DNA from 4 places in the Enterobacter sp. WI-ESBL-E8 genome. Region 1 is predicted to be linked to each of the others. Evidence: predicted binding sites of a transcription regulator. Region 1 holds the regulator's gene; each other region holds the start of a gene.
What was found. Region 1 encodes CRP, which controls carbon source genes, mostly activating them, when cyclic AMP is high. Its sites were predicted from a motif close to ATGTGANNNNNNTCACAT; they were not measured.

Region 1 (4,794 bases):
GTCACCGTAAAGCCCACCATCGCCCAGCCGTAGTTTTTGCGGATAATCAGGTAGCTCACCAGCGTAATCGCTAACATCCCTGCCAGGGTATAACCTTCCGGCACGTGGAAGTGCAGCGTCACGCCCGCAATAATCAGCCCCGCCATCGTTCCGCCGGCCCGGTGCAGAATACGCACCCGCGTGGCGCCGTAGCCGTTCTGGGTGACAAACAGCACGGTCATTAAGATCCAGTAGGGTTTCGGCAGATGCAGCGCCATGCCCATCAGGCTGGCGGTACTGAGCATTACGCTGATCCTGGCGGCGTTACGCAGGGCGGATGATTTAAGAGAAAGATAGCTTCTGAGCGCGGGCAGTAGCGGCAGCCGCTTTTGCTTATCCGCCATCAGATCGCGGGGATAAAGCGGGCGCTGCGTGCGCAGCACGCGGGCGATGCGGCTGAAGTGCCAGGCGGCAAACTGGCCAACCGGGTTATCCGGATGCTGGCGTGCGATTTTCTCCAGCGCGCCGAGCTGTTTTTCCATGTTAAAGCGCGTGGGGTAGCGGTGGTAGAGAATATCGTCAGCCAGGACCCGCAGACGTGCCGATACGGTCTGCGCGTTCCAGCGGATCACCGCTTCGGCGTGGCTGCGCTCGACCAGCTTTTGTACCTCCTGCGGATGGTGAAGGCTAACGGAGATATGTTCCTGCAGATCGAGCCCGACCTGGAAGGTGCGCAGCAGCCGTTTGTATTCGTGGTTCTTGTTGGCGGCGAGCATGTGCAGCTGCTGATAGCACTGGCTTATCAAATCCACCACCTTTTGCTGGCGCGTCAGCAGAGGCGGCAAGGATTTTTCCGGATCGGTATGCTGGGTGAGCAGGGTATATTTGGCTTCGCAGTAATCCGCCAGCTGCACATAGAGCAGGCTCAGGGATTCGCGCAGCGGCTGTTCGCGCCACAGCCAGAACCAGAACCAGTTGAACAGCCCGTACCACAGCGTCCCCAGAGCGTAGATCAGCAGCGGCTCCCACACCGGCATATTCCCGGCGAGGCTCAGCGTGAAAATGGCCGCAATCAGCGAGGCGGGAAGCAGGCGGGCGTGCAGCGAGCTGATTTCGGCGGTGACGCCGAGGGTCATGGCCAGCACGGTCAGGATCAGCGGCAGCGGGATGTCCCGGGCAAGCAGAAGCTGTACGGCGAGGCTGCAGCCCGCAAACAGGCAGCCGCCAATAGTCAGACGTTTGAAAAAGCGCTTATGCGGCGTGTCCAGACCGGCGATGTTGCAGCAGGCGGGCACGAGAGAAAACAGCAGACCTTGCTGAAGATGTCCGAGGATCAAGCCCACGGCCACAGGAAGACACAACACCAGCGTTTGTCGCAGTGCGTAGTTAACTTCGGGGTGATAGATCAGCCTGCGCCACATGGGGAGTAGAGACAAAAACGGCGTGACACCCTGCGGTGACACGCCGTTTAAGCGGAATTAACGCGTTCCGTAGACCACGATGGTTTTACCGTGGGCGGAGATCAGGTTTTGATCTTCCAGCATTTTCAGGATACGGCCCACTGTCTCACGGGAACAACCGACGATCTGACCAATTTCCTGACGGGTAATTTTAATTTGCATGCCGTCCGGGTGGGTCATTGCGTCTGGCTGTTTCGCCAGGTTCAGCAGCGTTTGTGCAATACGGCCAGTTACGTCCAGGAAGGCGAGGTTACCCACTTTCTCAGAGGTGACCTGCAGACGGCGCGCCATCTGGGAAGAAAGACGCATCAGGATGTCAGGGTTAACCTGAATCAGCTGACGGAACTTCTTGTAAGAAATTTCAGCCACTTCACATGCTGTCTTTGCACGAACCCAGGCGCTACGTTCCTGGCCCTCTTCAAACAGGCCCAGTTCACCGATGAAATCGCCCTGGTTCAGATAAGAAAGGATCATCTCTTTCCCTTCTTCATCTTTGATCAGCACTGCCACCGAGCCTTTAACGATGTAATACAACGTTTCCGCTTTTTCACCCTGGTGAATCAGCGTGCTCTTCGATGGGTACTTATGAATGTGGCAATGAGACAAGAACCATTCGAGAGTCGGGTCTGTTTGCGGTTTGCCAAGCACCATGCGCTGTTATCCTCTGTTATAAGCTGTCACCAGAGTCATCAGATGCATCCGGACTCTGGGGTTGCAATCGAATTCTTACCCATACCCTGGGAAGTCGGCTACCGTAACGTTTCGCAGCCAGTAAAGTTTGATGTCCTCTGCATACACGTGTAACGTCAATGTATTACTGTAGCATCCTGAGTGTTTTAGCATAGCTTTCGCCGCGTGTCTCCTGGTGTCTCGCTTCAGCATGATGCAGGTCGCCTTCCATTGCGAGAAATGTAACGCACGCGTAATCTGTCACCAAAAATGCAACGTTGGAGTTCAAAAATATGCAAGCGCGCGTGAAGTGGGTTGAAGGTTTAACGTTCCTGGGCGAGTCCGCGTCAGGACACCAGATTTTGATGGATGGTAACTCCGGCGATAAAGCGCCAAGCCCAATGGAAATGGTGCTGATGGCGGCAGGCGGATGCAGCGCGATTGACGTGGTGTCGATTCTGCAAAAAGGCCGTCATGACGTGACGGATTGCGAGGTCAAACTCACCTCAGAGCGCCGGGAAGAGGCACCACGCCTGTTCACCCACATTAATCTTCACTTTGTTGTCACCGGTAAAGCGCTGAAAGACGCGGCGGTCTCACGCGCGGTGGACCTGTCTGCGGAGAAGTACTGCTCTGTGGCGTTAATGCTGGAGAAAGCGGTAAAAATTACCCATTCGTATGAAGTGATCGAGGCTTAATCTTTTGGCGGGTGGCGCTGCGCTTACCCGCCCTACGGATTGTAGGCCCGGTAAGCGCAGCGCCACCGGGCAAAAATGATTATGCGATCTGCTTCCCTTCCATCAGCCGCTCCACCAGCGGCGTCATGATAAGCTCCATTGCCAGTCCCATTTTTCCGCCCGGCACCACCAATGTATTCATGTGCGAAATAAACGAGCCCTGCAGCATCGCCAGCAGCCAGGGGTAATCGATGCCTTCAAGATTGCGGAAATGGATCACCACAAAGCTCTCATCCAGAGAAGGGATCGTTTTGGCGGCAAACGGGTTGGAGGTGTCCACCGTCGGCACGCGCTGGAAGTTAATGTGCGTGCGGGAGAATTGCGGCGTTAAGTAATTGATGTAGTCTTCCATTGAGCGAACGACGGAATCCATCACCGCCTCGCGCGAGTGGCCGCGCTCGCTCATGTCACGCGTCAGCTTCTGGATCCACTCCAGGTTAACGATAGGAACCACCCCGACCAGCAGATCCACGTGGCGCGCCACGTCGTGCTGGGGCGTGACCACGCCGCCGTGTAACCCTTCGTAGAACAGCACGTCGGTGGGTTCCGGCAGCGGCTGCCAGGGGGTAAAGGTGCCCGGTACCTGGTTCCAGGGCACGGCTTCGTCGTAAGTGTGCAGATACTTACGGGACTGCCCTGTGCCGCTCAGGCCATATTCGTGGAAGGTTTGCTCCAGCAGGCCGAAGTCATTGGCTTCCGGGCCGAAGTAGCTGATGTGTTTACCCAGATCGCGCGCCTTACGGATGGCCATGTCCATCTCAGGGCGCGTGTAGCGGTGAAAGCTGTCGCCTTCGACCTCCGCCGCACGGAGATTCAGCTGGGCGAAAATCTTGCGAAAGGCGAGGCTGGTGGTGGTGGTTCCCGCACCACTCGACCCCGTAACGGCAATAACCGGATGTCTGGCAGACATAGCAACTCCCTGACTGAAATGGGTGGAAGATCAGCCGTGAAACGCGTTGCGGGGCATGATATTGACCGTCTCATGCAGTTCTGACCACACCAGCACCACGTCGCCGCTTTTCAGCTGGCGCTTTACATCGTTGACCTTTTGCTCAAGCGAGCGTTCTTGTTCACCATAATCGGTGCCTTCGCGTAATACAAAGCTTTCAATCAGATTATCGAGCGTTTCGGGAGCCAGATCCTGCCAGGGAATAATCATTTTGCACCGTCCAGATAAGGGGTTAGCCAGTCAGGAATACGCGTCTCAAGCCACATTTTCGGGCGGCGCAGCGTGCCGCCGATAAACCCAACGTGGCCACCGTGCTCCGTCAGCTGATAGTGAACGTTGTCGGGCAGGAATTCCTGAGCGGGGATCGAGTGATGATCCATAAAAGGGTCATCTTTGGCATGAATGATAAGCGTCGGCTGCGTGATCTTGCTGAGCAGCGGCATGGCGCTGCACTGACGATAGTAGTCAATCGCATCGGCGAAGCCGTGGATTTTCGCGGTGATCAGATCGTCGAACTCTCGAATACGGCGCACCTTTTTCAGCTGGCGCAGGCTCACCGGAAGGGTATCAGGATAGGCCTTCAGTTTACGCGCCGCGTTGGCTTTCAGCAGGTTGAGCAGGTAGCGCTGATAGACGCGGGAAAAGCCTTTCTCCATGTGGTAGCTGCACTGCTCCAGCATAAACGGCGCGGAGACAATCACCGCGGCATCCAGCGGTACGCTTTCGCCCTCTTTCGCCAGCAGGCAGGCTAGCATATTTCCGCCCAGCGAGTAGCCCACGGCAGCGGTGGGCACGGTGCCAAAGTTTTCCCGCAGCCAGTGTAAAAACCACGTTCCGTCTTCGGTTTCACCCGAGTGATAGATGCGTTTCTGACGATTGGGTTCGCCGCTGCAGCCGCGAAAATGCATCACCACGCCGAGCCAGCCGCGCGCTTTTGCCGCCTCAATTAACCCATGCGCATAGGGGCTGTGCAGGCTGCCTTCCAGGCCGTGAAAGACCA
Region 2 (4,794 bases), 290 kb from region 1:
ACGTCATCGCCCTGCCAGCAGTGCATGGAGACCGGCAAACGGTCGAGCTGGCGCAGCGCCGCTTCGACATCTACGCCGACGGCGGCGAAACGCTGTTTAGCCAGGTCCCAGGCTTGTTGAAGGTGAGTAGTCATGCGCAAAGCTCCTTAGTCAGTCGTTTTTGCTGAAACTGCGCCCGGTAGCGGGCAATTTCATGGCAGGGATTAGGGATGAAGGTGGTCAGGCGGGTATTCGCGGTGACCACCGAACGGAATTCGTCGACGTCTGAAAGTTCGTCCAGAGTCATTAGCTGAATACCGATGTTGCCGAGCGTCGAAGCCTCCACTGGACCTGCCACCACGGTGATACCGCAGGCATCGGCGCAGAGCTGGTTCAGCAGATGGTTCTGGCAGCCGCCGCCCACGATATGCAGTTGGCTGAACGGTTTGCCGCGAAGGCTCGCCAGCTCGCTCAGGACATCCGCGTAGAGTAGGGCGAGGCTGTCAAAAATGCAGCGCGCCAGCTCGGCAGGACTGGAGGGCACCGGCTGCCCTGCTTCGAAACAGGCGGCCTGGATTTCGGCGCTCATATGCACCGGGTTAATAAAGCGGTCGTCGTTCGGGTTGATCAGGAACGTACAGGCCTTCAGCTTTTCGGTTTCTGCGATAAGCGCAGGCAGGTCGGAAATGTGCTGCTCTTTCAGTATCCGCTGGAGCAGCCAGAGACCCATGATGTTCTTCAGCACGCGGTAGCGTCCTTCGGCACCGCCTTCGTTAGTGATGTTCGCCGCCAGAGCGGCGTCGCTGGTGTAAGGCGTTTTGCTCTCAAAGCCCATCAGCGACCAGGTGCCGGAAGAGAGGTAGGCCGCGTCTTTACTGGCCAGCGGGGATGCAATCACCGCGCTGGCGGTATCGTGACTGGCGACGGCAACCACCGGGATTTCATTCCCCTGCGGGCAAATCCAGTAACCGATCACATTCCCCGGATGGGTCGGCGCGCCGAACCAGGAAGGCGAGGCGCCCGTCCAGGCCAGCAGGTGTTCATCCCAGCTATCGGTGTTGATGTTGACCAGCTGCGTGGTGGTGGCGTTGGTGTATTCCCAGTTCATGTTGCCGGTCAGCCTGTAGCTTAAGTAGTCCGGGATCAGCAGCGCGTGCGCCACCTTTTTGACCAGCTCCGGCTGCTGCTTAACCAGCGCGCGCAGCTGATACAGCGTGTTAAACGGCAGAAACTGTATGCCGCTGCGGCCATAAATGTTTTCCTTGCCAAGCTGTGCGATGGCGTGCGCCATCAGCCCATCGGTGCGGCTGTCGCGATACGAGACGGGCAAGCCAATGCGTTCGCCGTGGCTGTCGAGCAGAACGTAGTCCACGCCCCAGGTATCAATACCGATGCTGTCGATGCGTATGCCGTCGTTGCAGACGTTGTTCAGCCCGGTGCGGATCTCCGCTTCCAGGGCATCAATATCCCAGGTATCAAAACCGTCCTGTTTTTGCAGGCAGTTGGCGAAACGGTGCATTTCGCGAAGCGTAAATGTGCGCTCGCTGCAGTCCCAGGTGGCGAGCATTACGCGGCCGCTGGATGCGCCTAAATCGACAGCCACACAATGGCGAAAAGTCATGGTCAGGTCCCTTCTTAAGTCATTGGTGCTGAGTGTAAAAAAGGGAAGAAAAGACCACCTTCTCATCACTGACAGCACAAATCTCGCGCTGGCAAGAAAGCAAAGATGAACGTGAGGGAGTTCACAATTTCCAGTCATGGCGGGGTTTTAGGGCAATGTGACGCTGACCGCATTTCCCGATTTTTTCGTCTGTTTCTTGAAAAACGGACAGCTTTTGCGACGTTTGCTGTCAAAAATTTAAGGTGAGTACGGAAGGCCTTAATTACTATTTTGAGAACTTTTCTCATTGGTGGGAGCCGTTATGACCGTACTGCACAGCGTCGATTTTTTCCCGTCGGGAACGTCTCCGGTGGCGATTGAGCCACGGCTCCCGCAGGCTGCGTTTCCTGAACATCATCATGATTTTCATGAAATTGTGATTGTCGAGCATGGAACGGGCATTCATGTCTTCAACGGCCAGCCGTACACCATCAGCGGCGGTATGGTGTGCTTCGTGCGCGACCACGACAGGCATTTGTATGAACATACCGATAACCTGTGCCTCACCAACGTGCTCTATCGTTCGCCGGACGCGTTCCAGTTTCTGTCGGGGTTAAACAAGCTACTGCCCCAGGAGCAGGATGGACACTACCCGTCTCACTGGCGGGTGAATCAGTCCACGTTGCAGCAGGTGCGTCAGTTGGTGAATCAAATGGAGCAGAGCGAGGACGGGCAGGAGACACATGCCATTGCCACCCGCGAGCTGCTGTTTATGCAGCTGCTGGTTCTGCTGCGTCGCAGCAGCCTGGTGGAAGGGCTGGCAAATAACGACGCGCGGCTGAACCAGTTGATGGCCTGGCTGGAGGACCATTTCGCTGAGGACGTATGCTGGGAAGCGCTGGCGGATGATTTTTCGCTGTCGTTACGCACGCTCCATCGTCAGCTGAAGCAGTACACCGGGCTCACGCCGCAGCGCTACCTCAACCGCCTGCGCCTGATCAAAGCGCGTCACCTTTTACGTCACACCGACGAAAGCGTCACGGATATCGCCTATCGCTGCGGTTTCGGCGACAGTAATCACTTTTCGACGCTTTTTCGCCGCGAGTTTAGCTGGTCGCCGCGCGATATCCGTCAGGGGAAGGATGCTTCGCTCCAGTAACGCGAAGGCAATCACCGTTTTATTGCCGTAAAAAGGCTAATAATGTCCGGTTATTCACCGTAGAGGTTGTGGTGTGGCCGCTCAGTTAATACTTCGCAAAGATGATTTTTTTGCCACCGCGAGCCAGGCCGTCGCGGTGGCCGACCGCTATCCGCAAAATGTCTTTGCCGAGCATACCCACGAGTTTTGCGAGCTGGTGCTGGTGTGGCGCGGCAACGGCTTACACATCCTTAACGACCGGCCCTACCGCATCACGCGTGGCGATCTGTTTTACATCCGCGCCGAAGACAAACACGCTTACGCCTCGGTTAACGATCTGGTGTTGCAGAACGTTATCTATTGCCCGGACAGGTTCAAACTGAATGTCGACTGGGCGGCCCATATCCCCGGTTTTCTCAATACCAGAGGCGAACCCCACTGGCGCTTAAGCAGCAACGGCATGGCTCACGTGCGCCAGACGATCTCCCAGATGGAGCAGGAAAGCCAGAAGCACGATCCGGTGGCAAATCCGATGGCGGAACTGCTGTTCGCCCAGCTGGTCATGACCCTCAAACGCCATCGTTACGCTACCGATAACCCCTCCGCAACCGTCCAGGAAGCGCTGCTGGACAAGCTGATCGCCCGGCTTGCGGGCAGCCTGAACAAAAGTTTCGTGCTGGAAAAGTTCTGCGAGCAGGAGCAGTGCAGCGAGCGCGCGCTGCGCCAGCAGTTCCGCACCCAGACGGGGATGACGGTGAACCACTATCTGCGCCAGCTGCGCATCTGCCACGCCCAGTACCTGTTGCAGCATACTGAGCTGATGGTGAGCGAAGTGGCGATGCGCTGCGGATTTGAGGACAGTAATTACTTTTCGGTGGTGTTTAACCGCGAGGTGGGGATGACGCCGGTTCAGTGGCGTCATCGCAGTCGAAAGGCGGCGTAGTCAGCTCGCCATGCCGAGGCCGACAATATTCGCGGCAATGATGATCACCACGCAGCCCAGGCTTAGAACGCCCACCGGACGACGCCCGGCGTTATTCCACTCCTTCAGTACCAGCCCAACCAGTCCGCCACACAGTACGTAGAAGCTCATGTGCAGCATCCAGCTTATGTAGTCGTACTGCGGTGGAATGCTGGCGTGGCCCCAGGCGTAGAAAAAGAACTGCAGATACCACATGAGGCCGCCCAGCATCGACAGCAGCACATTGGTGATGATTAAAGATTTTGCCAGTGAGAAATCGGCTTTTACCGACAAATCCTTCACTTTTGCCAGACGAATGAAGCAGAAGCCGAGGTTGACCAGCGCGCCGCCGCCCATGATGACAACGTAGCTTGGCAGTGCCACGTACAGCGGGTCGACGCCCAGCGCGGCGGCCGCTTCGTGCATGGGCTTCGCGGCGTTCATGGCGAACGACATTCCCGCCGAGAAGATGCCGCACATCACTGCCAGCAGCAGTCCTTTCTTTAGATTAAAGTCTTCGGCTTTGATGCCCATCTTGCGCTCTTTCAACTGACCCGCGCGGGTGACGATACCCACGCCGATCACCGCGACGAGCACGCCCAGCAGCGTCATCTGCCCGCCTTTGGTGTTGATCAATACGTCAACATTGCCGTTAAGAATGGGCGTCATCAGCGTGCCAACGATCAGCGTAATGCCAATCGCGATGCCGATACCCATCGACATCCCGAGATAGCGCATGGTCAGGCCGTAGTTGATGTTGCCGATGCCCCACATCGCGCCGAACAGAAACACCGGCAGCAAGGTGGAGGCATTGAAGGAGGTGAAATAGCCCCAGAAATCCGGGAGCAGCATGGCGCTAATGGTCCACGGCAAAATCAGCCAGGACACGGTACCGCCAACCGACCACATGGTTTCCCACGACCACCCTTTCACCTTTTTGAACGGGGCATAGAAACAGGCTGCACTGGCCGCGCCTATTAAATGCCAGAAGATACCCATCGTAATCGCATGATTCATTTTTACGTCCTCATCGTTTTTATAGCCGGTGGCTTCCCCCCGACTTGATGAGTGTAAAAATTAGGCGGTTCAGGAACCTTCAGAAGGTTGCCGCGCTTT
Region 3 (4,794 bases), 3.0 Mb from region 1:
GAGAAGAGGTGTCGATAGACACTTTAGCGGCGAATTTCTTGAAGTTCAGAGGCAGTTTTTCAGACCACAGAACGGTGATGTTCGGCTCCGGAGATGGACCCATGGTGTACAGGGTGTTCAGGAAGCGGAAGCTGTTTTTGGTCACCAGCGTACGGCCGTCAACGCCCATACCACCGATGGATTCAGTTGCCCAGATTGGGTCACCGGAGAACAGCTCATCGTATTCAGGGGTACGCAGGAAGCGAACCATACGCAGTTTCATGACCAGGTGGTCAATCATTTCCTGAGCGTCTTGCTCAGTGATTTTACCTGCTTTGATGTCACGTTCGATGTAAGCATCCAGGAAGGTGGATACACGACCGAAGGACATTGCTGCACCATTCTGAGACTTAACCGCGGCCAGGTAGCCGAAGTAGGTCCACTGGATAGCTTCCTGAGCGTTGGTTGCAGGACCAGAGATATCGCAGCCATATTTAGCCGCCATTTCTTTGATCTGACCCAGCGCGCGGTGCTGTTCAGCGATTTCTTCACGCAGACGGATAGTCGCTTCCAGGTTTACGCCGTTTTCCAGGTCAGACTGCAGGGAAACGAACTGCGCGTATTTGTCTTTCATCAGGAAGTCGATACCGTACAGCGCAACGCGACGGTAGTCACCGATGATACGGCCACGGCCATACGCATCTGGCAGGCCAGTCAGAACGCCAGATTTACGGCAGTTCAGAATGTCTTTGGTGTAAACATCGAATACGCCCTGGTTGTGGGTTTTGCGATATTCGGTGAAGATTTTTTTCAGCATTGGGTCCAGCTCGCGGTTATACGCTTTGCAGGAACCTTCAACCATTTTGATACCACCGAACGGGATGATTGCGCGTTTCAGTGGTGCTTCAGTCTGCAGACCAACGATTTTCTCAAGGGCTTTGTTGATGTAGCCAGCATCGTGAGAAGTGATGGTGGAAGCAACGGAGGTGTCAAAATCAACTGGCGCGTGAGTGCGGTTTTCCAGTTTAACGCCTTCCATTACGCTGTCCCACAGCTTGGTGGTCGCTTCAGTTGCGCCAGCCAGGAAGGATTCGTCACCTTCATACGGGGTATAGTTTTTCTGAATGAAGTCACGTACGTTTACTTCATTCTGCCAGTCACCTTTCGCAAAACCTTCCCAGGCTGTGGCTAACTTTTCATTAAGCTCGGACATGTAACACCTACCTTCTTAAGTGGATTTTTTATTTACTGCCTGAGAAAACCATCAATGATGATCGTCGCCACGCAGGTAAATGACCCAGTATGTCAACCCAACTAACAGACCCCCACCGATAATGTTCCCGATAGTGACAGGGATCAGGTTATCAGTAATGAAATTCATAATAGTCAGGTGAGAGAAACTTTCCGGGGATGAACCAACTGCGGTCCAGAACTCCGGGCTCGCAAAGTCGCGGATGACAATGCCCATCGGAATCATGAACATATTCGCGATACTGTGCTCAAAGCCGCTGGCAACAAACATCGCAACCGGCAGAACCATAATTAAGGCTTTGTCCATCAGGCTACGACCAGAGTAGCTCATCCATACAGCCAGGCAGACCATGAGGTTAGCGAGGATGCCGAGAGCAACGGCTTCGATAAATGTGTGGTGCATTTTGTGGTCGGCGGTTTGCAGGACGTTGAGGCCCCAGCCACCGTTGGCGGTCATGTACTCGCCAGAAAGCCACATCAACAAAACAAAGAGCAGACAGCCAACCAGGTTACCCACGTAGACGTTAAGCCAGTTACGTGCCAGCTGACCCCAGGTAATTCTTCCGCTGGCCTTAGCCACGACAATCAGCACCGTTGAGGTGAAGAGGTCGGCGCCGCAGATGACGCAAAGAATCAGACCCAGTGAGAAGCAAATGCCGCCAATCAGTTTGGCCATGCCGAAAGGCATTGCGGCAGTACCGGTGGTGGCGGTGATGTAGAAGACGAAAGCGATAGAGATGAACACACCAGCCGTAATCGCCAGATAGAACGTCTTCATCGGGTGTTTCGTTGCTTTATAGACACCCGCTTCTTCGGCAACTTTCGCCATCGCAGCAGGGAGTAAAAGATCAAAAGGGTTGTCAGCTTTCACACTAACTCTCTCTTTATTAAGTCGGCGACGAGATACTAACAAAGCATTATAGAAGAGAAATTGATATAGATCATATCTCGCCTGGCTTATAGGCCCGCACTGTGTATGGTTTTACAGCAAATGCGGAGTAAGTATTTGATTATCCGTATAAAAATAAATTTTAAAAGTTATGAAAAGAGTTGAATTTTTTCGTCCAGCCACCTCTGAAACAGTTAATTAATATGGAGTATTTACCATAAAAAGTAACAGTAAAGCTCAGGTAAATATTATTATATTTACCCACGTTTAACTTTATTATTACATTCAACAATCATTGCCGAAGAAAATAAAAAAACGGGGCAATGAAATTGCCCCGTAATATAGCCCAGACGATTGAATACGCCTACTGCCGGTAATGTTATGTGCGCTTATTTTGACCAGTAAGCGGCTTTTGCTTTCTGCAGCTTTTCGTAGGCCTTCAGCAGCGACTGATGCGCAGGGAAGGCTTTCAGATCGCTATCAATAGCCTGCAGACCATAGAATGGCTCTTCGCCACTCAGGGCCGCGCTGGCTGCTTCTACGGCCTCAGCGCCGTACATACGCACGAAAGCATTCAGATATTGCAGCGGCTCGCGATCCTCTTCCTGTGCGAGCAGCAACAGCGTTTGCAGACAGCGATAATAATTGGTGCGCTCGGCAGAGAAGACCGACTGGTTGAACTCCATGGTCCACTCGGTCCAGGCCAGGGCCTGATCCAGGTCGCCACCCGCCAGGGCCAGCATCGCTTTCAGCTCACCGATACGCAGGGTGTACCAGCCGTTATCTTTACCGGTCGCCAGGCCCAGCAGTTCACGTACGCGCGTGAAGTCATCGTGGCCTTCCTCGTCCAGCTGGGCGATCAGGTTCAGATAATCTTCTTTCGCCCATTCGCTGCCCGGCAGAGCCAGCAGCGTTTCGCGCAGATGCGCGCCCATGCTGTTATTCGCCAGCCACAGATCTTCGGCAGGGTAGATGTCGGACATGCCGGGAACAATAATGCGGCACGCGTAAACGCCGAGGTGCTCGTAGTCGGCGATATAGACGTCCTGGTCTTCGGCTTTGAAGATAGCCATCAGCGTGGCGAACTCTTCTTCGGTTGTACCGGCAAAGCTCCAGTCCACGAACGGATAGTCTGCGTCCTGCTTGAACATATCCCAGGAGATCAAACCGCTGGAGTCGATGAAGTGGGTTTCGAGGTTGGTATGCTCGGCCACTTCTTCGTCGTCAAACGTTGGCGGGGTGAACACGTCTAGATCTTTCAGGCTACGGCCCTGCAGCAACTCGGTAACGGTACGTTCCAGCGCCACGCCGAAGTCAGGATGCGCGCCGAAGGAGGCGAAGCAGGTGCCGTTCGTGGGGTTAAACAGCACAACGCAGATAACCGGGTACTTACCGCCCAGCGAGCCGTCATACGCAAAAATAGGGAAACCTTCTGCTTCCAGTTTGGCGATGGATTCCACCACGCCCGGATAACGCGCCAGCACGTCGGCCGGAATTTCAGGCAGGCTGATAGATTCGGCAATGATGCGGTTTTTAATATGGCGTTCGAAGACTTCAGACAGACCCTGTACGCGTGCTTCATTGCGGGTGTTACCGGCGGACATACCGTTGGACACATACAGGTTGCCGACGATGTTCATCGGGATATAGACGGTCTGCTCATCAGACTGACGGGTAAACGGCAGGGCGCAAATACCGCGATCTTCGTTACCGGACTGCAGATCGATCAGCATGCTGGCCGTCAGTTCGCTGTCTGGATCGTAGAAGGCACGCAGGCGAGCGTCGAGAATACCTTCCGGCAGTTCGTCATCTTCGGTCAGCGGGAACCATTTTTCATTTGGATAGTGAACGAACGGGCCGTTAGCGATGGTTTCGCCCAGCCAGAAGTCAGCGAAGAAATAGTTGGTGGACAGACGCTCAAAATACTCACCCAGCGCAGAGGCCAGTGCCGCTTTTTTGGTCGCGCCTTTACCGTTGGTAAAGCACAGGGCACACTCTTTATCGCGAATATGCACGGACCAGACATGAGGCACCGGATTGAGCCAGGAGGCTTCTTCGATGTTAAAACCCAGGTCGGTCAGTTTTTGCTGGAAGCGAGCGATGGAATCTTCCAGAGCGGCGTCTTTGCCGGGGATAAACGTTTGAGTCATGGCGTTCACTTTTATCGTACGTAAAGCGCGCAATGATACGGGTTTTGCGTGACGGGTGCTATCTTCGGCGAAAATAAAAGCCTGAGCTATGCTTACATTCAGTAACCTACTGTTAAGGCATAGAAAAATGAAAGCGTTTGATCTCCAGCGGATGGCGTTTGATAAAGTCCCTCCTGAGTTTTTAGGCGAAGTCGCTCTGCGCAGTCTGTATACCTTCGTTCTGGTCTTTCTGTTTCTCAAGATTACGGGCCGTCGCGGCGTAAGGCAGATGTCGCTCTTTGAGGTGTTGATCATCCTGACGCTGGGTTCAGCAGCGGGGGACGTCGCCTTTTATGATGATGTACCGATGGTGCCGGTGTTTATCGTCTTTGTCTCACTGGCGCTGCTTTACCGCCTTGTCATGTGGCTGATGTCGAAAAGCGAAAAGCTGGAAGATCTGCTTGAAGGGAAGCCGGTCGTTATCGTCGAGAACGGACAGCTGGCCTGGGAAAATGTACAGAGCGCCAATATGACCGAGTTTGAGTT
Region 4 (4,794 bases), 1.9 Mb from region 1:
ACTGGCTGCAGACGCGCGGGCGCCTGCGTTCCAATAAAACCATGCTCGACCGCTATGATTTAAAAGGCATGATCCGCTCGCTGAAGCAGAATGAAATTTTGTGGTACGCCCCGGATCACGACTATGGCAAAACCAATAGCGTCTTCGTGCCGTTTTTTGCGGTGCCGGATGCCGCCACGACGGCGGGCAGCTATATGCTGGTCAAAAGCGCGCGGCCTGCCGTCATCCCCTTCGTGCCGCGGCGCAGGGCGGACGGCTCAGGTTACGAGCTGATTATTCTGGAGGATATCGGTGAAGCGCTGCAGGGGGGAGATAAAGAATCCGTTGCGACGCAGATGAACAGGGCAATTGAGCGCGCGGTACGGATGGCGCCAGAGCAGTATATGTGGCTGCACCGTCGCTTCAAAACGCGTCCTGAAGGCCAGCCTGACCGGTATGCCCGCCGCAAAACGGCGGCACCGCGGGCTGATATTCTGTCCGTCGACGATTTTTCCGACCGCTCGGGCGTACAACATTAAAACAGCACCAGGGCCCTCACCGCGCGGTGAGGGCATGACCGATCCTACAGCGCGGAGCGGCGGTAAGGCGCATAGTCCGCCTGCCACCAGGTCTTCTCGATGCGCGCCATCAACGTCTCATCATCTATCGCCGGGGCAACGCCCTGGGCAATTGCGGCCCGTGCCACGGCGACGGCTATCTGGCGTGACACCGTTTCAATACAGTCAACCGGCGGCAGCAATCCCCCTTTTTCCGTTGTGACCAGCGGAGACTGCGCCGCCAGGCTGCGGCTTGCTGCCATCAGCATCTCTTCGGTTACCCGGCGCGCGTTACAGGCCAGAACCCCTAATCCCAGCCCCGGGAAAATATAGGCGTTGTTACACTGGGCGATGTCGTACTGCGTGTCCTGCCAGAAGACCGGGGCAAACGGGCTGCCGGTAGCCACCAGCGCGGCGCCCTGAGTCCAGGCGATAAGATCCTGCGGCTGAGCCTCCGCCCGTGACGTCGGGTTCGAAAGCGGCATGATAATCGGGCGCGGGCAGTGGCGATGCATCTCTTTGACAATCTCTTCGCTAAACAGCCCCGGCTGGCCCGAAACGCCAATCATCACCGTTGGGTGTGCGTTCTTCACTACGTCCAGCAGGGAAATATTCTTCGTCTCTACCTGCCAGCGGCTAATGGCGTCGCGCGCGGTGAGCAGGTTTTTCTGGAAATCGAGCAGGTTGGTCATGTCGTCGGTCAGCAGGCCGAAGCGATCGACCATGAAGATCCGGCTGCGGGCTTCGGACTCGGTCAGGCCGTCATCCACCATTAGCGCCACAATTTTTTCTGCTATCCCGCATCCGGCGGAACCGCTGCCCAGGAAGACCACGCGCTGGTCGCGAATGCGCGTGCCCGCGGCATGGGCCGCCGCAATCAGCGTACCTGCGGTAACGGCTGCCGTTCCCTGAATGTCATCATTGAAGCAGCACAGCTGGTCGCGGTAGCGCTGGAGCAGTCTGGTGGCGTTTTTCTGGGCAAAGTCTTCAAACTGCAGAAGAACGTTGGGCCAGCGCGCCCTGACGGTGCTGACAAACATATCCATAAACTCGGCGTATTGATCGTCGCTGATGCGCGGATGACGCCAGCCCATGTACATCGGGTCGTCCAGGTGCTGCTGATTATTGGTACCGACGTCCAGCATGATCGGGAGGGTAGAGGCCGGATGGATCCCCCCGCAGGCGGTATACAGCGACAGCTTGCCAATCGGGATGCCCATTCCGCCGATACCCTGATCGCCAAGCCCTAAAATACGTTCCCCATCCGTCACTACAATTACGCGGATGTCGTTGCGCGAGAAGCTTTGCAGCATCTCATCAATGCGATGGCGGTTAGGCCATGAAATAAATAACCCGCGCGCGCGGCGATAAATCGTCGAGAAATGCTCGCAGGCTTCACCCACTGTCGGGGTATAGATAATTGGCAGCGTCTCTTTCAGATGCAAACGCAGGAGATTATAAAAGAGGGTTTCATTAGTATCCTGAATATTGCGCAGATAAACATGACGGGAAATATCACTTTTAAAATGGCAGAACTGCACCCAGGCACGTTCGGTTTGTTCTTCAATGGTTTCAACGTTGTGCGGCAATAGCCCATGAAGGTTAAAATTATCCCGCTCTTCTTTAATGAAAGCGAGCCCTTTATTTAATAACGGGTTCTCCAGCAGTACGGCTCCGTTATAGGGCGTATACAGCACTTTTTTGCGAGACATGGTTAACTCCTGACTATTTAAAAGGCGAGTAAAAACAGCGGCTTTAATGGTTTTAAAGACACGGTATTTGTGTGATTGATTGGGGGGTAATTTAGCGCCTGGCTAGCGGAGCAGGAGTGATAAAGTTCACATTCTTTCTGGTTTTATTAATTTCAAAAAGGTATGCATTGATCGCCACGAATAACTTTAGTTACATAATGATGAATTAAATTATTTAAAAGGAAAGCGTTGTTGTGTTCACATTTCTCTTCGGGGGCGCATGTTAATTTCATCCTGAGCCTGATTTTAGAAAAGGCCGCATAATTCATTATTTATATTTAAAAATATTTATTTTATCAGGAATGGTTTCCAGCCTATTCCTTTATCTGTATATCCGAACACAATTTTCAGGTGATTATATGAAAGATAATCCTGTACCGACTTCTGCGCTGCCGACCTCGCGTTTCGCCTTTGGGCTCAATACCGAGGTTGGCGCTGTCCCGCTGATGCTGTTTGTCGGGATTGCCGCCATTGTGGCGACATCCGCCTGGGCAGGGCTACTGCCGAAAAATATGATTGGCGGACTCGCGGTCATCATGACCCTCGGCTTCGCGTTTGCCAAAGTAGGGCGTCAAATCCCCCTGCTGAAAGACATCGGCGGCCCGGCGATCCTGTGCCTGATGGTGCCCTCCGTGCTGGTCTACTTTGGCGCATTCGGCCAACAGACCCTTGATACGGTGCATCTGCTGATGAAAGAGGCGAATCTGCTCTATTTCGTCATCGCCTGCCTGGTGGTCGGCAGCATTCTGGGGATGAACCGGGTACTGCTGATCCAGGGGATGATGCGCATGTTTGTTCCGCTGGTGGCAGGGACATTCATGGCCGTGCTGAGCGGGATCATTGTAGGATCGTTGTTTGGCTATACGCCTTACCACACGTTCTTCTTTATCATCGTTCCGATTATTGGCGGCGGGATTGGCGAGGGGATTTTGCCCCTGTCCCTGGCCTATTCGGCAATACTGGGACACACGCCGGACGTCTACGTTGCGCAGCTGGCACCCGCTGCGGTCGTTGGGAACATCTTCGCCATTATTTGTGCAGGCTCGCTGGCGCGTCTCGGGGCAAAACGTCCCGCGCTTACGGGTAACGGCATGCTGACCCGAAGCAAAGAGGACGCCAGCCTGTTTACCGGGGCGCAAAGTGCTCAACAGACGGATTTTCATCTGATGGGCGGCGGGTTGCTGATGGTGTGCGCTTTTTTCATCGTCGGTGGATTGTTTGAAAAACTGGTCCACATTCCCGGCCCGGTGCTGATGATCCTGATTGCCGTCCTGTGTAAGTACTTCAGGGTAATCCCGGCCTCCATGGAGCAGGGGGCGCACAGCTGCTATAAATTCGTCTCGGCCGCGCTTGTCTGGCCGCTGATGATCGGCCTCGGGATGTTATACGTTCCGCTTGAGAGCGTGGTGTCGGTCTTCTCGGTGGGATACGTGGTGGTGTGCGGCTCGGTCGTGATTGCGATGGCGCTGAGCGGCTACTTTATTGCGTCGCGTCTGAATATGTATCCCGTGGAAGCGGCCATTGTGACCTGCTGCCACAGCGGTCTGGGCGGAACGGGGGATGTGGCTATTTTGTCGGCCTCTAACCGGATGTCGCTCATGCCGTTTGCGCAGATTGCCACCCGCATCGGCGGCGCGTCGACGGTGATTTCCGCCACGCTGCTGATGGGATGGATTATGGCGCACTGATCTGAAACGTCAGGATGCTGAATCGCAACGACATTTTCAGGATGCCGCTGCGGTTCAGTCCTTTATAAATATCACCGCGCTGTATAGAATTACCGCATCCACAGCGACGGGATACCACACGATGACCGGAAGAGTTGATTATCAGATTGAAAAATATCTCCTTACCGAAGCCGCCGAGCCGGAGCGCCTGACGCGCCAGTGGGCAGAGGTGATGGAGGAGTGTCGTGAGCAACAGTCCGGTGCAGAGGAGCGGCTGCGTCTCGCGTTGCTTAATGTGGATTACGTCACCAGCTTCGAGCTGCCCTTCAGACTACTCCTTACCCGTGCACCCCAGCTGATAGATGTTGTCAGAAAAGAGCTTCAGCTCAGTCAGAAAAATGTTCTGTTCAACGGCAAGCGCTTTGGCTGCGTCTATAGCCTTAAAAGGGATCTCGACGGAATACCTGACGAATTTACCTATCAACTTAAAACGCGTATCCAGCGCAGTGACGTGACAGGATGCAGTGAAGTGCCTTACCGGCAAATTGCCCAGCAGGTTAAAGCCCCGAAGGAACGCCTCAAACTGGCGCTGGAAAACGGACTGTCGGTGACGGCACTCGACGGGCTTTTCTGGTTTGGCATCCAGCGTATCGCGGCCGATGTGCAAAGATTACGCAAGACAGGGATGAGGATCGTGACGTCCGACGCCGAGGTGTTTGATACGCTCACCAAAACCACCCGGCGGATCCCGGTCTATCGCCTGGAAGGGACTGAAATTATTTAACCTGCAGCAGTATCTTCATCAGCCCGGGAAAACGGGTATCCAGATCCTCTCTGCGC

Region 2: the regulator CRP is predicted to act here: its motif matches at 1,756-1,773, upstream of rhaS (HTH-type transcriptional activator RhaS).
Region 3: the regulator CRP is predicted to act here: its motif matches at 2,160-2,177, upstream of focA (formate transporter FocA).
Region 4: the regulator CRP is predicted to act here: its motif matches at 2,363-2,380, upstream of ACWHWP_RS12655 (2-hydroxycarboxylate transporter family protein).

Annotation. Positions count from the first base shown of each region.
Region 1 is NZ_JBRWXJ010000001.1:4,596,175-4,600,968, reverse strand. It holds gene ACWHWP_RS22010 (YccS/YhfK family putative transporter) at 1-1,400, opposite strand, end outside; gene crp (cAMP-activated global transcriptional regulator CRP) at 1,458-2,090, opposite strand; gene ACWHWP_RS22000 (OsmC family protein) at 2,402-2,806, shown strand; gene ACWHWP_RS21995 (phosphoribulokinase) at 2,886-3,755, opposite strand; gene ACWHWP_RS21990 (YheU family protein) at 3,786-4,004, opposite strand; gene ACWHWP_RS21985 (hydrolase) at 4,001-4,794, opposite strand, start outside.
Region 2 is NZ_JBRWXJ010000001.1:4,890,175-4,894,968, reverse strand. It holds gene rhaA (L-rhamnose isomerase) at 1-134, opposite strand, end outside; gene rhaB (rhamnulokinase) at 131-1,600, opposite strand; gene rhaS (HTH-type transcriptional activator RhaS) at 1,902-2,738, shown strand; gene rhaR (HTH-type transcriptional activator RhaR) at 2,812-3,660, shown strand; gene rhaT (L-rhamnose/proton symporter RhaT) at 3,661-4,695, opposite strand.
Region 3 is NZ_JBRWXJ010000001.1:1,623,364-1,628,157, forward strand. It holds gene pflB (formate C-acetyltransferase) at 1-1,192, opposite strand, end outside; gene focA (formate transporter FocA) at 1,244-2,101, opposite strand; gene ycaO (30S ribosomal protein S12 methylthiotransferase accessory factor YcaO) at 2,509-4,269, opposite strand; gene ACWHWP_RS07705 (DUF421 domain-containing protein) at 4,397-4,794, shown strand, end outside.
Region 4 is NZ_JBRWXJ010000001.1:2,646,415-2,651,208, reverse strand. It holds gene ACWHWP_RS12665 (Kdo(2)-lipid IV(A) acyltransferase) at 1-518, shown strand, start outside; gene ACWHWP_RS12660 (NAD-dependent malic enzyme) at 563-2,248, opposite strand; gene ACWHWP_RS12655 (2-hydroxycarboxylate transporter family protein) at 2,647-3,975, shown strand; gene ACWHWP_RS12650 (helix-turn-helix domain-containing protein) at 4,097-4,738, shown strand; gene ACWHWP_RS12645 (ArsR/SmtB family transcription factor) at 4,731-4,794, opposite strand, start outside.